Massilia litorea: one gene and its partner. The protein of the gene in region 1 interacts with the protein of each later gene in a pairwise test. Links are inferred from orthologs where the notes say so. Each region holds a gene or a part of one and is shown in the gene's direction. Other genes may lie near its edges.

Region 1 (7,532 bases):
GTTTTCGATGAACTCGGCCGCAATGAGCTGGTGCGCGCGATCGTGCTGGCCGCGAACGGCCCGGCCTTCTGCGCCGGCGCGGATTTAAATTGGATGAAGAAGATGGCCGGCTACTCGCATGACGAGAACCTGGCCGATGCGTCCCGCCTGGCCGACATGCTGCGCACGATTTATTTGTGCCCGAAGCCGACGCTGGCCAAGGTGCAGGGCGACTGCTATGCCGGCGGCATGGGCCTGGTCGCGGCCTGCGACATCGTGGTTGCCGCGGAAGGAGTAAACTTCTGCCTGTCCGAGGTAAAACTGGGACTGATCCCGGCGACGATCTCGCCGTATGTGATCAAGGCGATGGGCGAACAGGCCGCGCGCCGCTACTTTATTAGCGCCGAGCGTTTCGACGCGGCGGCAGCCTTGCGCATGGGTTTTGCGCACGAAGTCGTGGTCCCGGAACAGCTCGACACGACGGTGGCCGGCATCGTCAAGTCCCTGGTGTCGAACAGCCCGCACGCCGTCGTCGAAGCGAAAAAGCTGGTGCGCGAAGTGGTGGACCTGCCGGTGACGGATGCGCTGCTGCTCGACACCGCCGGGCGCATCGCGGCCATCCGCGCATCGAACGAGGGCCGCGAAGGCGTGGCCTCCTTCCTCGAGAAGCGCAAGCCGTCGTGGTTGAACTGATCGGCTGAACTGAACAAGCAATAGGAATCATTTTGAAGCACCAGACATCGTCCGACTGGATCGCACGCAGCCTGCGCAGCGTGTGGCACCCCTGCACCCAAATGCAGCACCATGAAGAGGTGCCGCTGATCGCGGTGAGCCGGGCCAAGGGGCCGTGGCTGTACGACCACGAAAATAAACGCTATCTCGACGCCATCAGCTCGTGGTGGGTGAACCTGTTCGGCCATGCGAACCCGCGCATCAACGCGGCTTTGAAGGACCAGCTCGACACGCTGGAGCACGCGATGCTGGCCGGTTTTACGCATGAGCCGGTGATCGAATTGTCGGAACAGCTGGCCGCCCTCACCGGCCACGCCCTCGGCCACGCCTTCTATGCGTCCGACGGCGCCTCGGCGGTCGAGATTGCGATGAAGATGAGTTTTCATGCCTGGCGCAATGCGGGGTTCAGCGACAAGCAGGAATTCGTCTGCCTGCAGGGCAGCTACCACGGCGAGACCGTCGGCGCCCTGTCCGTCACCGACGTCCCGCTGTTCAAGGATGCCTACGGCCCGCTGCTGCGCGCGGCGCACGTGGTCGCTTCGCCCGACGCGCGCAATGCGCTCGAGGGCGAGTCGGCACAGGACGTGGCGCGCCGCGCGATCGCCGATGTCGAGCGCCTGTTCGAAGAGCGTGCGAATAAAATCGCCGCAATCATCGTGGAACCGCTGGTGCAGTGCGCGACCGGCATGGCGATGCATGACCCGCTCTACCTGGAACTCTTGCGCGAGCTGTGCGACCGCCACCAGGTGCACCTGATCGCCGACGAGATCGCGGTGGGCTGCGGCCGCACCGGCACCTTCTTCGCCTGCGAACAGGCCGCGATCTGGCCGGACTTTTTATGCCTGTCGAAAGGGATCAGCGGTGGTTATTTACCGCTCTCGCTGGTGCTGACCACCGATGCGATTTATCAGTCCTTCTACAGCGAAGACATCACGCGCGGTTTTCTTCATTCGCACTCCTACACCGGAAATGCGCTGGCCTGCCGCGCGGCGCTGGCGACCCTGCAGATCTTCCGCGACGACGACGTCCTGAACCGCAACCGCGAGCTGGCCACGAAACTGACCATCGCGCTCGCCCCCCTGGCCGAGCATGAGCGCACGAAGGCCTTCCGCCAGCGCGGCATGATCTTCGCGTTCGACGCCGTCGAGCCGGATGCGGCGCGTGCAGCGAGCTTCGCGCGGCGCTTTTTCACCACGGCCGTCGAGAACGAACTGCTGCTGCGGCCGATCGGGCGCACCGTGTACCTCATGCCGCCCTATGTGCTGGACGAGGAAGAAATCGACCTGTTGGGGTCGCGCGTGAAATCGGTGTTCGAATCGGTGATGGCGGCCTGACCATGGACCTGATCGATAACATCAACCGCAAGCTGGCCGCGCTCGATGCGCAAAGCCTGCTGCGCCGCCGGCGCGTGGTCGATACCCGCTGTTCTCCGCTACAGGTGGTCGACGGCCGCGCCATGCTGGCCTTTTGCAGCAACGATTACCTCGGCCTGGCCGCGCACCCGCGCGTGGTCGACGCGCTGCGCACCGGCGCCCAGCTGTACGGCGCCGGCAGCGGTGCCTCGCACCTGATCAGCGGCCATAGCCGCGCCCACGCCATCCTCGAAGAGCGCCTGGCCGAACTGGTCGCACCCCATATCGAGGATGCGCGTGCGCTTTACCTGAGTACGGGCTACATGGCCAACCTGGCCGTGCTGACCGCGCTCGGGCTGGATGCCGACGCCGTCATTTTCTCGGAGGCGCTGAACCACGCCTCGCTGATCGACGGTGCGCGCCTGGCCAAGGCAGGCGTCAGCGTCTATCCGCATGGCGACGTTGCCGCGCTCGAGGCGCTGCTGGCAAACAGCACTGCCGCCACCAAGATCGTGGCCACCGACGCCGTCTTCAGCATGGACGGCAACCTGGCGCCGCTGCCGGAACTGCTGGCTTTGTGCGAGCGCCACGGCGCCTGGCTGTTCGTCGACGACGCCCATGGCTTCGGCGTGCTCGGCGCCCAGGGACGGGGCGCGCTCGAACATTTCGGATTGCGCTCGCCAAATATCGTGTATGTCGGCACGCTGGGCAAAGCGGCCGGCGTCGCGGGCGCCTTCATCGCGGCCCACGCCAGCGTGATCGAACTGATGATCCAGCGCGCCCGCCCCTACATCTATACGACGGCGGCGCCGCCGGCGCTGGCGCATGCCCTGCTCACGAGCCTGGACATCATCACCAGCGACGAAGGCGCGGCCCTGCGCAGCCATCTGGAGCTGTTGATCGCGCAGCTCGATGCCGACCTGCGCCTGGCACGCTGGCAGCGTCCTGCATCGAACACGCCGATCCAGCCGATCATCATCGGCGCCAACGACGAAGCGCTGCGCGTGGCCGCTGCGCTGTATGCGAAGGGCCTGTGGGTGCCTGCGATCCGCCCGCCGACGGTACCGAAAGGGACCGCGCGCCTGCGCGTGACCTTGTCCGCGGCCCACACCCATGACGAAGTCGCGCAACTGGTGACGGCATTGAATGAACTGGAGGCCATGTGATCAACAACCTGAACGATCCGCAGGAACCGGAGATCGAGATCGCCGTGCCGCCTGCACCCGTGCTGCCCGAGGTCGAGGTCGAGGACGAGCCGGCGAGCGCGCCGGGCGAGGCGCTGGCGGCGGAAGGCATTCCCAGCCGTTTCTGCTGCTTCGTCACCGGCACCGACACCGAGATCGGCAAGACGCTGGTGTCTGCCGCCATCCTGCACAAGCTGGTGGAGGCCGGCCACCGTGCCTGCGGCATGAAGCCGGTCGCGGCCGGCGCCGAGCTGGTTGACGGCGAACTGCACAACGAAGACGCCGACATGCTCGCCGCCGCCGGCAACGTGCACCTGCCGCAGAACATCACGACGCCCTTCATGCTGCGCGAGCCCTGCGCCCCGCACATCGCGGCCAGCCTGGAAGGCGTGACCATCGAGCCGGTGCCGATCATCGCTGCCTATGCCGAAATCCTGGCGGCGTCGGATGCGGTCGTGGTCGAAGGCGTCGGCGGTTTTTGCGTGCCCTTTTCAAACACCTTCGACAGCGCGCAGCTGGCCGAACAACTGAATTTGCCGGTGATCCTGGTCGTCGGCATGCGCCTGGGCTGCATCAGCCACGCGCTGTTGACGGTCGAGGCCATCATTGCGCGCAACCTGGTGCTGGCCGGCTGGGTCGCGAATACGGCCGACCCGGACATGCGCTTTTTTGAAGAAAACATCGAGGCTTTGGCGGCGCGCATCCCGGCGCCCCTGCTCGGCATCGTGCCGCGCCTCGAACAAGCAAGTGCCGCGAACGCGGCCCGATTCATCGATCTCGCAGGACTGCCGGGCTGGCCGTCCACGCGGGCTCTGTAACACACAAGCTGAAGGAAATCCCATGAATGTTCCCCAAACCGTCGCCCTCCACCGCCCGACCGCCGCGATTTCCGAGCGGCCCGACGCCACCTGGCCGCTGGCCGACGTGCTGGCCCTGTTCGAACTGCCGTTCAACGACCTGATGTTCCGCGCGCAAGAAGCGCACCGGGCCCACTTCCCGGACGGCGACGTCGAACTGGCGACCCTGCTGTCGATCAAGACCGGCGGCTGCGAGGAAGACTGCGGCTACTGCCCGCAGGCGGCGCGCTACGACACCGGCGTCGAAGCGAAAAAGATCCTCGACATCGACACGGTGCTCGACGCCGCACGTCAGGCCAAAGCCAACGGCGCTACCCGCTTCTGCATGGGCGCCGCCTGGCGCAGCCCGAAAGAGCGCGACATGGAAAAGGTCGAGCAAATGGTGCGCGAAGTGAAAGCGCTGGGCATGGAAACCTGCGCCACCCTCGGCATGCTCGAAGAGGGACAGGCCGAGCAGCTGAAAAAGGCCGGCCTCGATTTTTACAACCACAACATCGACACCGCGCCCGATTTCTATAACAACGTGATTTCGACCCGCGAATACCAGGACCGCCTCGACACCCTGGGCCGCGTGCGCCAGGCCGGCCTGAAAGTCTGCTGCGGCGGGATCGTCGGCATGGGCGAGACGCGCGAGCAGCGCGCCGGCCTGCTGGCGCAGCTGGCGAACCTGAATCCGTATCCGGAATCGGTGCCGGTGAACCACCTGGTGCAGGTCGAAGGCACGCCGCTGCACGGGCTCGATCCGCTTGATCCGCTCGAATTCGTGCGCACCATCGCAGTGGCCCGCATCATCATGCCGGAAGCGCGCGTGCGCCTGTCGGCCGGCCGGCGCCAGCTGGGCGAGGCGGTGCAGGCGATGTGCTTCATGGCCGGCGCCAACTCGATTTTCTATGGCGACAAGCTGCTCACCACGGACAATCCGGAAGCGGACGACGACCGCGCGCTGCTGGCGAAACTGGGCCTGAAGACGCGCGCGGCGACGCTCGAATCGGCACCGAAGGAAAGCTGCGGCTGCTAAGGCCCGTCTACTTCATTCAACATTAAAAAGATAAAGCGAGACAAAACGCATGTTCACCAAAATCCTCATCGCCAACCGTGGCGAAATCGCCTGCCGTGTCGCCGCCACCGCGCGCCGCATGGGAATCCGTACCGTCGCCGTGTATTCGGAAGCGGACGCCGGGTCGAAACACGTTGCGGTGTGCGATGAGGCGGTGTTGATCGGGCCGGCCGCGGCCAAGGAAAGCTATTTGCGCGGCCAGAAAATCATCGAGGTGGCGAAAGCGACCGGCGCCCAGGCGATCCACCCGGGCTACGGTTTCCTTTCCGAGAACGCGGAGTTCGCCGAAGCCGTTGAAGCGGCAGGCCTGGTCTTCATCGGTCCGCCGGGCTCCTCGATGCGCGCGATGGGCTCGAAATCGGCCGCGAAGCAGCTGATGGAAGGAGCCAACGTGCCGCTGGTGCCGGGCTACCACGGAGAGAACCAGGACCCGGCCTTCCTGAACGCCCAGGCTGACCGCATCGGCTATCCGGTACTGCTCAAAGCCAGCGCCGGCGGCGGCGGCAAGGGCATGCGCGTGGTCGAACGCAGCGAGGATTTCGTCGCCGCGCTCGGCTCCTGCAAGCGCGAAGCGATCAGCTCCTTCGGCGACGACAAGGTCCTCGTCGAAAAATATCTGACGCGTCCACGCCATATCGAGATCCAGGTGTTTGCCGACAAACTCGGCAACTGCGTCTACCTGCACGAGCGCGACTGCTCGGTGCAGCGCCGCCACCAGAAGGTGCTGGAAGAAGCGCCGGCCCCTGGCATGCCGCCGGATCGCCGCGCGGCGATGGGAGAGGCGGCCGTGGCCGCGGCGCGCGCCGTCGGCTATGTCGGCGCCGGCACCGTCGAATTCATTGCCAACCAGGACGGTTCGTTCTACTTCATGGAGATGAACACGCGCCTGCAGGTGGAGCATCCGGTGACCGAAATGATCACCGGGACGGATCTGGTGGAATGGCAGCTGCGCGTCGCCTTTGGCGAAGCGCTGCCGAAAAAACAGCACGAGCTGGCGATCCACGGCCATGCGATCGAGGCGCGCATCTATGCTGAGAATCCCGAAAAGGGGTTCCTGCCGTCGATCGGCACGCTGCGCCACATGGACACGCCCCAGGCCGTGAATTTTGAATTGGGCGGCGTCGCCGGCGTGGAGCCGGCCGCCGTGCGCATCGATTCCGGCGTGCGCGAAGGCGATGCGATTTCTCCGTTCTACGATCCGATGATCGCCAAGCTGATCGTCTGGGGTGTCGATCGCACCCAGGCGCTGGCGCGGCTGTCGCAGGCGCTCGCTGAATTCCAGATCGTGGGTCTCGCCACCAATATCGCCTTTTTGAAACGCCTGGTCGAAGGGCAAGCGTTTTCGACGGCCGACCTGGATACCGGCCTGATCGAACGCAATGGCGACACCTTGTTCCCGCGTTTGAGCCCGGCGCCTGCCGGTGCGCTGGCGCTGGCGGCGGTGTCCCTGATCGAATCCGAACAGCGCGCGTCGAGCGGCGTGTCGTCGAATGCCGCCGATCCCTGGGGCCAGGCGCAAGGCTGGCGCCTGAATGGAGACTATCGCCGCCAGCTGTCGTTCGGCGACGAGTACGCAGCAAGCCTGGAAGGCGGCGCCTACAAGGTTGGCGTGGTGTATCACCCGCAGGGCTGGGAGCTCGAGGTCGATGGCGTGAAGCAGCCCCTGCACGTCAGCGGCCGTGACGGCGCGACCCTGTCGGTGCGCCTGGGCGAACAGTCGATGCACGGCACCGTGCGCCGCGACGGCGACTTGTTCCACGTGTTCACCAATGGCGCGCACCACACGTTCACGTACAACGATCCGATGGCGCACGCCGGCGAAGCCGAGGCCGCGGGCGGACGCCTGACCGCGCCGATGCCGGGCAAGGTCGTCGCCGTGATGGTGGAAGGCGGCCAGTCGGTGAAAAAAGGCGAAGCGCTCGTCATCATGGAAGCGATGAAGATGGAGCATACGATCGCCGCGCCGAGCGACGGCCTGGTCGAAGACGTGCTGTACGCGGTCGGCGACCAGGTGGCGGACGGCGCGCCGCTGCTGGCTTTCAAGGCGGCGTAATGCGCATCCTGCTGTACCGGAGCGATGGCCAGACCGGTCCCTGGGCCGAGGATCTCGCCAGGGCCCTGCCCGGCGTCGACACGCTCGCCTGGCAGGAGGGCGACCTGCCGGCTGCCTGCGACTACGCCGTGCTGTGGAATCCTTCAGCCGGTTTGCTGGCGCAACTGGACAAGGTAAAGGCCGTGTTCCTGATGGGTGCCGGGGCCGATGCACTGCTCAAGTTCGGCGACGCCTTGCCCAGTGTGCCGATCGTGCGGCTGGGTGACGCCGGCATGGCGGTGCAGATGGCGGAATACGTATCCTATGCGACGCTGCGTT
Region 2 (7,578 bases), 770 kb from region 1 along the record:
GTCTCGCATTCGATCGACTCCTGGTTCGACGTCAAGATCGAGGCCGCGCTGCAGTCCGGCCTGAACCTGGGCCATGCGGCGCTCGAGGAGGCGCAGACGGAGCTCTCGGCAAAGGGGCAGACGGTCGCCGCAACCCTGTCCGGCCAGGACGACGGCGGCGCCCAGATGACCCTGGCGCAGCTGGTGTCCGATACCGAGGGCATGCAAAGCGCGCTCCTGCTCGACGCCAACGGCAAGCTGGTCGCCAGCGCCAGCCGGGACCGGCGTGCCGACCTCACGGCCGACCTGCCGAACGCGCAGATGGTGCGCCAGGCCGCCATGCCGGGCGGTTACGCGCGGGCCGAGGGCGGAATCGAACTCGACTTCCGCGACAATACCAGCGGCGCCAACGGCGCGAACGGCACCAACGGCGGCTCGACCGCCCTCGATGCCGCCACCAGCCTGCGCCTGCGCGCGGTGCTGGCCGTGCCCGAGCCGCCGGGCGCCGCGCCGCGCTACCTGCAGCTGATGCAGGCGGTACCCGTCAACCTGGCCTCGAATGCCGAGGTGCTGCGCAGCGCCTTCTCCGAATACCAGCAGCGCTCGTGGGCGCGCGAGGCCCTGCGCCGGATGTATGTCGAGACGCTGACATTGACCCTGCTGCTGGCGATCTTCGGGGCCATCGGCAGCGCCGTGCTGATCGCCGGGAACCTGGCCCAGCCGCTGCTGGTGCTGGCCGAGGGCACGCAGGCGGTGGCCGAGGGCGACCTGTCGCCGCGCCCGATCGTCGAGACGAACGACGAACTCGGTACGCTGACCCAATCCTTCAACGCCATGACCGGCCAGCTGTTCGAAGCGAGAAGCGCCGTCGAGCGCAACCGCGCGGCCCTGCAAAGCGCCAAGGCCCACCTCGAATCGGTGCTGGCGAACATGTCGGCCGGCGTGCTGGTGCTCGACGCCGAGGGTACCGTGGTCAATTCGAACGAGGCCGCCTGCCGCATCCTGCAGATGGAGCAGTGCCACCTGAACGGGCCGCTGTCCAGGATCGAGGGCCTGGAACATTTCGCCGCCGCCGTCACGCGTGCGTTTTCGACGCAAAGCGCGCAGTCGGCCGCCGGCACCGCGCGCCAGCGCACCCACTGGCAGCAGGAAATCGAGATCCCGCGCCGCGCTCCCGGAGAAGACCACGACACCACCTTGCTGGCGCGCGGCTCGCGCCTGCCGGTGGGCGTGGGCAGCGGCTTCATCGTCGTGTTCGACGATATCTCCGACGTGATCTCCGCCCAGCGCTCGGTCGCCTGGGGAGAGGTGGCGCGCCGCCTGGCCCACGAAATCAAGAACCCGCTAACGCCGATCCAGTTGTCGGCCGAACGCCTGCAGATGAAACTGGAAGACAAACTGGACGCGGCGGACGCGGCCCTGCTGGCGCGCGCCACGACCACCATCGTCAACCAGGTCGACGCCATGAAGCGCATGGTCGACGACTTCCGCGACTATGCGCGCACGCCGCCGGCGGTGCTCGAACCGCTCGACCTGAACGCGCTGATCGAGGAAATCCTGACCCTGTACCTGGCCGAGGATGCGTCGGACGTCATCCACGCCACGCTGGCGCCGAACCTGCCGCGCGTGATGGGCGACCCGACGCAATTGCGCCAGGTGATCCACAACCTGCTGCAGAACGCCCAGGATGCGCTGGGAGACCGGGAATCGCATGCGCGCGAACCGCGCATCGACGTCGCCACCGAGATCATCCGCTACACCGGCGCGGACGGCACGGCGGGCGAGGCGGTGCGCCTGGCGATCCTCGATAACGGTCCCGGCTTTGCACCGAAGATCCTGGCGCGCGCCTTCGAGCCGTATGTGACCTCGAAGGCGCGCGGCACGGGCCTCGGCCTGCCGATGGTGAAAAAGATCATCGACGAGCACGGTGGTCGCATTGATGTTCAGAACCGTCCAGACGGAAGTGGCGCGTCGGTATCCATTTTGCTGTTAAAGTTAGCACAAGAGGCGAACTTGGCCGAAGCGTAAAACGGGCATAGAATCACGGCTGGAATCGAGACTGAATATCACAACTGAGTCGGGCGGAGACGGAAGGAAAACGATGGCGAATATACTCGTAGTTGATGATGAAATGGGCATCCGCGAGCTGCTCTCGGAAATCCTGGGAGACGAAGGCCACGCAATCACGCTGGCCGAAAATGCGCAGCAGGCGCGCGAGGCGCGTGCCGCCGGCGCGCCCGACCTGGTCCTGCTCGACATCTGGATGCCCGATACCGACGGCGTCACGCTGCTCAAGGAATGGCAGCGCGACGGCTTGCTGACCATGCCGGTCATCATGATGTCGGGTCACGCCACCATCGATACCGCCGTCGAGGCCACGCGCATCGGCGCCCTGAATTTCCTGGAAAAACCGATCGCCCTGCAAAAGCTGCTGAAAGCCGTGCAGCAAGGCCTGACCCGTGCCCAGGAAGTGGCGCGCGCCCCGGTGCCGCCACCGCGCCCGAGCATGCCGGCGCCGGTCGTCGAAGCGCCGCCCGTCAGCAATCCGATGTTCGCCGCCCAGCCGGCGCCCGCGCCGTTGAACGGCGCGCGCGTGGGTGTGATCGGCCATGGCGAAACCCAAGGGTATACGCTCTCGTTCGACCTGCCGCTGCGCGAGGCGCGCGACGCATTCGAACGGATGTATTTCGAACACCACCTGGGCCGCGAAGGCGGCAGCATGACGCGCGTGGCCGAAAAGACCGGCCTCGAGCGCACCCACCTGTACCGCAAACTGAAGCAGCTCGGCGTCGAACCGGGCAAGCTCGGCAAGCGGGGCGGATGAGCGAAAACGGCGGCCGGCCGGCCGTCCCCCGGAGGGACGGCTCCCGGACGGATGGCCCCTTCTCATCCGGCTCTTCTTTACGTCATCCAATTCCTACGGTGCTCGTCACGGGCCCCAGCGCGGCAGCGCGCGAGGCGGCCATCGCGCACGCCATCGAAGACCCTTCTACGCCCCGTAGCGATGGGGTCGCCGTGATCCTGGAAGGCCTTTCCGACGGAAATCCGGTACTGCAAGATTCTGAAAAACTCCTGATTTCGCGCATCGCACCCGGTTGCCTGTGCTGCGCGGGAAATCTCGTCATGCGTGTTACATTAAATCGTCTGCTGCGCCAGCGGCCGGCGCGCCTGTTCATCGGCGTCGCCGCCAGTGCGCATCTGGATCAGTTGCGATCATGGTTAAGCAGCGCACCATACGATCAGCTGTTGGCCCTCACGCCCGACCTGCACTCTTGAAATTGGTTGGGCGAGCCCCACCTCTTCACTGAAGTCAACTCCGGTTATCCGCCGCCGGGTAGTCGGAAACCTCTGATCGAGAGAAGGAGTCATCATGAACATGATCTATAACAGCGAACAGTACAGCGTCGTCGAATTTGGCGTCGATCGCGAGCTCGAAGCCCTGCGCTTCGGCGGCTACGAGATCGTCGACAAGGCCGGCCGTCGCGAAGCGTTCATCGGCGGCAAACTGGCACAATCGTTCCGCCGCGACGTCAACAACCTCATCGCAAGCGAGCCGACCATGGAGGAAATCGACGATTTCCTCGGCTCGTACGACACGATGATGAACCAGCCGGTCGTGCTGCACTAAGCAGCGTCACCGCAAGGCTGGAGGACCACCCCCACAGACGGCCAGGGACACAACGGGATGCAGGCGCCGGCCATCGCCGGTGCCGCGTTCGCCCTGCGCCTCGCAGCGCCCGCGCCATGGTAAGCTCTTCACCATGTGCCAACTCCTCGCAATGAACTGCAATGTCCCTACCGACATTGTATTTTCCTTCACCGGTTTCGCCCATCGCGGCGGCCGCACCGACACCCATCACGACGGCTGGGGCATTGCCTTCTTCGAGGGCGCCGGCGTGCGCCATTTCGTCGACCACCAGGCCGCGATCGCCTCGCCGATCGCCGAGCTGATCAAACGCTATCCGATCAAGTCGACGAATGTCATCGCCCACATCCGCAAGGCCACGCAAGGCCATGTGGCGCTCGAGAACTGCCATCCGTTCGTCCGCGAACTGTGGGGCCGTTACTGGGTATTCGCCCATAACGGCGACCTGAAGGAGTTCACGCCGCAGCTCGACGGCGCCTTCCGCCCGGTCGGCAGCACCGACAGCGAACATGCCTTCTGCTTCCTGTTGCAGGAATTGCGGCGCCGCTTCGGCGACACGCCGCCCGCATTGCCGGCCTTGCGCGCGGCACTCGGCGAACTCGTACGCCAGATTTCGGATTTCGGCACCTTCAACATGATGCTCTCCGACGGCACGGCCCTGTTCGCCCACTGCTCGACCAAGCTCAGCTACGTCGTGCGCCAGTACCCGTTCGTGACGGCGCGCCTGTCCGACGAAGACCTGTCGGTTGATTTTTCCCAGGTCACCACGCCGAACGACCGGGTCGCGATCATCGTCACCGAACCGCTGACCACCAACGAAACCTGGACTGCATTCGCACCCGGCGAGCTGCTCGTCTTTATCGACGGCAGCCCGGTTCCTGTCGCCTGATCAGACGTTTTGCTGCCTGTTTTTAGCTTTTCGACATCGGTTTTTACGAAAAATGATGCCGGAAATCCACTAATTGCTGAGAATCGGGTAGAGTGGGCAGCTTGAACGTGACCACGGGACCGCGATGACCGATACCGCCAGCCTTGACCAGGCATCCCAGCCTTTGCAGCTGCGTAATTTCTATCTTGCGCGCCAGCCGATGCTCGACCGCAACCAGGCCCTGTTTGCTTACGAACTCCTGTTCCGCACCACCCCCGCCAACAGCGCCGAGATCGATACCGATCTGGCGGCCACGGCCGGCGTGCTGGCCCACGCGGCCCAGCTCGGCCTGCCGCGCGCCGTGGGCGACGCGACCGCCTTCCTGAACGTCGACACCGAAGTGTTGATGAGCGATATCTTCGCCTTCCTGCCGCGCGAGCGCACCGTGCTGGAACTGGTGGGCTCGGTCGAAGCGACGGAGCCGGTGCTGTGGCGCCTGGCCGAGCTCAGCGGCCACGGTTTCAGGTTCGCCGCCGAAGCCAGCGTCCACGGCAGCCGCCTGGGGCGCCTGCTGCCCCTGCTGGACTACGTCAAGGTCAACCTGCGCGCGATGCCGGTGGTGAGCATGCTGTCCCTGGTCCCACGGCTGCGTGGCACGGGCAAGCGCCTGATCGCCGAAAAGGTCGAGAGCCAGACCGAGTATAAAACCTGCCTCGACCTCGGCTTCGACTACTTCCAGGGTTTTTATTTCGCCCGCCCGTCGGTGATCGCCGGGCGCAAGCTCTCGCCCTCGCAGCTGGCCCTTGTCGACCTGATGTCCTTGGTCGTATCGGACGCCGACAATATCGAGATCGAACGCGCCATCAAGCGCGACGTGACCTTATCCGTCAACCTGCTGCGCATCGTGAACACGCCGGCGGCCGGCCTGCGCCAGCGCATCGATTCGCTGAGCCAGGCGCTGATCATCGTCGGCCGCCGCCAGCTGCAGCGCTGGCTGCAGATCATGCTCTACGCCGAACCGGGCAACCACGGCCATACCCAGACGCCGCTGCTGATGCTGGCCAGTACCCGTGCGCGCCTGATGGAGCTGCTGGCCGGCCGCCTGCGCCCAGGCCGGCGCCATGTCGCCGACATGGCCTTCACGGTCGGCATCATGTCGCTGATGGACACGCTGTTCTGCGTGCCGATGGCCGACCTGGTCGAACAGATTCCGGTGAGCGACGAAGTGTCGAGTGCGCTGCTCAAGCGCGGCGGCTTCTTCGGCGAGCTGCTGCGGCTGGCCGAATCCTTCGAGCAGATGGAAGAGGGCGCCGACGTGCTGCCGACCTTGAGCGTCCTGGCCGACAGCGGCGACGACTTGGTCGAGCTGGAAATGGCGGCTTTCGAGTGGAGCGGCCAGGTCGTCCGTAGCGCCCTTTGATGACGATTTAATCGTCAGGCAGACTTATGTGCCGGCCCACTGCTGATGCAGGTCGGGGTCGGTGCGCAGCTCCCACAGGCCGAGTATGACTGTCGCCACGCCCACCAGCAGCAGGCTGGCGCTCATCGCCTGGTTCGGCATGACGTCCACCAGCCAGGGCGAAACGGCCACCCAGGCGCCGACGAGGATGTTCAGGAATACCGCCCAGGCATAGGTCTTGTACAGGTCGAAGGCGGCCAGGGCCGCCATGATGGCGCCTGCGATGAATGCGTTGATGGCCGGAGGGGAATCGCTCGGGTAAGCCATCACCCAGGGCGATACGATGAGCCAGACACCGAGCAGCAGGATGCCCTGGTCCTGCCAGCGCCGGGTCGAGAGATGCATTGCCATGACAGTCTCCTTCGCGAACGTGTGTTCCCACAGTGACTTAGACAATACTGGAGTCAGGAAGTTCGGTCAGTAACGCGCGTGGGCTCGGGGAACCCACCCTGCGCGTTACGACAGGTTCGGCGCCAGGTGGCGTTCGACTTCCGCCTTGTCCATCCCGCGGCGCTGGGCCATGTCGAGCACCTGGTCGTCGCCGATCTTGCCGACCACGAAATACTTCGACTCCGGGTGGGCCAGATAAAAGCCCGACACGGCCGCGCCTGGATACATGGCGTAGGATTCCGTCAGCTGCATGCCGATTTCCTCGGCCTGCAGCGTCTCGAACAGCTCCTTCTTGACCGTGTGCTCGGGGCAGGCCGGATAACCCGGCGCCGGACGGATGCCGACGTATTTTTCCCCGATCAGGTCTGCATTGCTCAGGTCCTCGTTCGCCGCATAGCCCCACAGGTCGGTGCGCACGCGCTCGTGCAGGTATTCGGCGAAGGCTTCGGCCAGGCGGTCGGCCAGGGCCTTGAGCATGATCGACGAGTAATCGTCGTGCGCGGCTTCGAAACGCTGTTCATATTTTTCGATGCCGAGACCCGCCGTCACCGCGAACATGCCGATGTAGTCGGCCACGCCCGAGCCCTTGGGAGCGATGAAGTCGGACAGGCACTGGTTCGGGCGCTGCACGCCGTCGACCACGGGTTTGACACCCTGCTGGCGCAGGCCGTGCCAGGTGAAGGCGACCTTTTCGCGCGTCTCGTCCGTGTAGATCTCGATGTCGTCGTCGTTGACGCTGTTGGCCGGCAGCAGGGCGATCGCGCCATTCGCCGTCAGCCAGCGCCCTTCGATGATTTTCTTGAGCAGCGCCTGGCCTTCCTCGAACACCTTCGAGGCCGCTTCGCCGACCACTTCGTCGGTCAGGATGGCAGGGAAGGGGCCGGCCAGGTCCCAGGTCTGGAAGAACGGGCCCCAGTCGATGTAGCGCGCCAGCGTCGACAGCTCCACGTTTTTAAAGACGCGGCGCCCGATGAATTTCGGTTTCACCGGCGCGAAGTCGAGCTTCGCCTTGTTGGCGCGCGCATCGACGAGGCTGAGCATCGGCAGCGCCTTCTTGTTGGCGTGCTGTTCGCGGATGCGCTCGTAATCGAGCTTGATCTCGGCCATGTAGGCGTGGCGCGACTCTTCCGTCAGCAGCGACTGGCCGACCGACACCGAACGCGAAGCGTCCGGCACATACACCACCGGGCCGTCATAGTGCGGCGCGATTTTCACGGCCGTGTGGGCGCGGCTGGT

Evidence for each region.
Region 2: the proteins of bioB (region 1) and LPB04_RS02210 interact in binary tests that used the Escherichia coli proteins (3 or more experiments, as listed by UniProt). The link is inferred for Massilia litorea from one-to-one orthologs.

What each region holds. Positions count from the first base shown.
Region 1 is NZ_CP062941.1:1,271,760-1,279,291, forward strand. What follows is about bases 3,242-6,104. They hold bioB (biotin synthase BioB), read left to right. Parts: upstream 3,242-4,087; coding sequence 4,088-5,122; downstream 5,123-6,104. Other genes in these bases: bioD (dethiobiotin synthase), read left to right, coding at 3,242-4,065; LPB04_RS05605 (acetyl-CoA carboxylase biotin carboxylase subunit), read left to right, coding at 5,172-6,104. Also shown: LPB04_RS05580 (enoyl-CoA hydratase/isomerase family protein), read left to right, coding at 1-672; bioA (adenosylmethionine--8-amino-7-oxononanoate transaminase), read left to right, coding at 705-2,045; bioF (8-amino-7-oxononanoate synthase), read left to right, coding at 2,048-3,229; more of bioD, read left to right, coding at 3,229-3,241; more of LPB04_RS05605, read left to right, coding at 6,105-7,214; LPB04_RS05610 (2-hydroxyacid dehydrogenase), read left to right, coding at 7,214-7,532. UniProt on the Escherichia coli protein: Catalyzes the conversion of dethiobiotin (DTB) to biotin by the insertion of a sulfur atom into dethiobiotin via a radical-based mechanism.
Region 2 is NZ_CP062941.1:502,521-510,098, reverse strand. Bases 2,719-5,627 are described here. They hold LPB04_RS02210 (class II glutamine amidotransferase), read left to right. Parts: upstream 2,719-3,740; coding sequence 3,741-4,514; downstream 4,515-5,627. Other genes in these bases: LPB04_RS02205 (EAL and HDOD domain-containing protein), read left to right, coding at 4,639-5,627; LPB04_RS02215 (BTH_I0359 family protein), read left to right, coding at 3,350-3,607; LPB04_RS02220 (GTPase), read left to right, coding at 2,800-3,255; LPB04_RS02225 (response regulator), read left to right, coding at 2,719-2,803. In the rest of the region: LPB04_RS02230 (sensor histidine kinase), read left to right, coding at 1-2,007; more of LPB04_RS02225, read left to right, coding at 2,081-2,718; more of LPB04_RS02205, read left to right, coding at 5,628-5,913; LPB04_RS02200 (SPW repeat protein), read right to left, coding at 5,938-6,303; metH (methionine synthase), read right to left, coding at 6,409-7,578.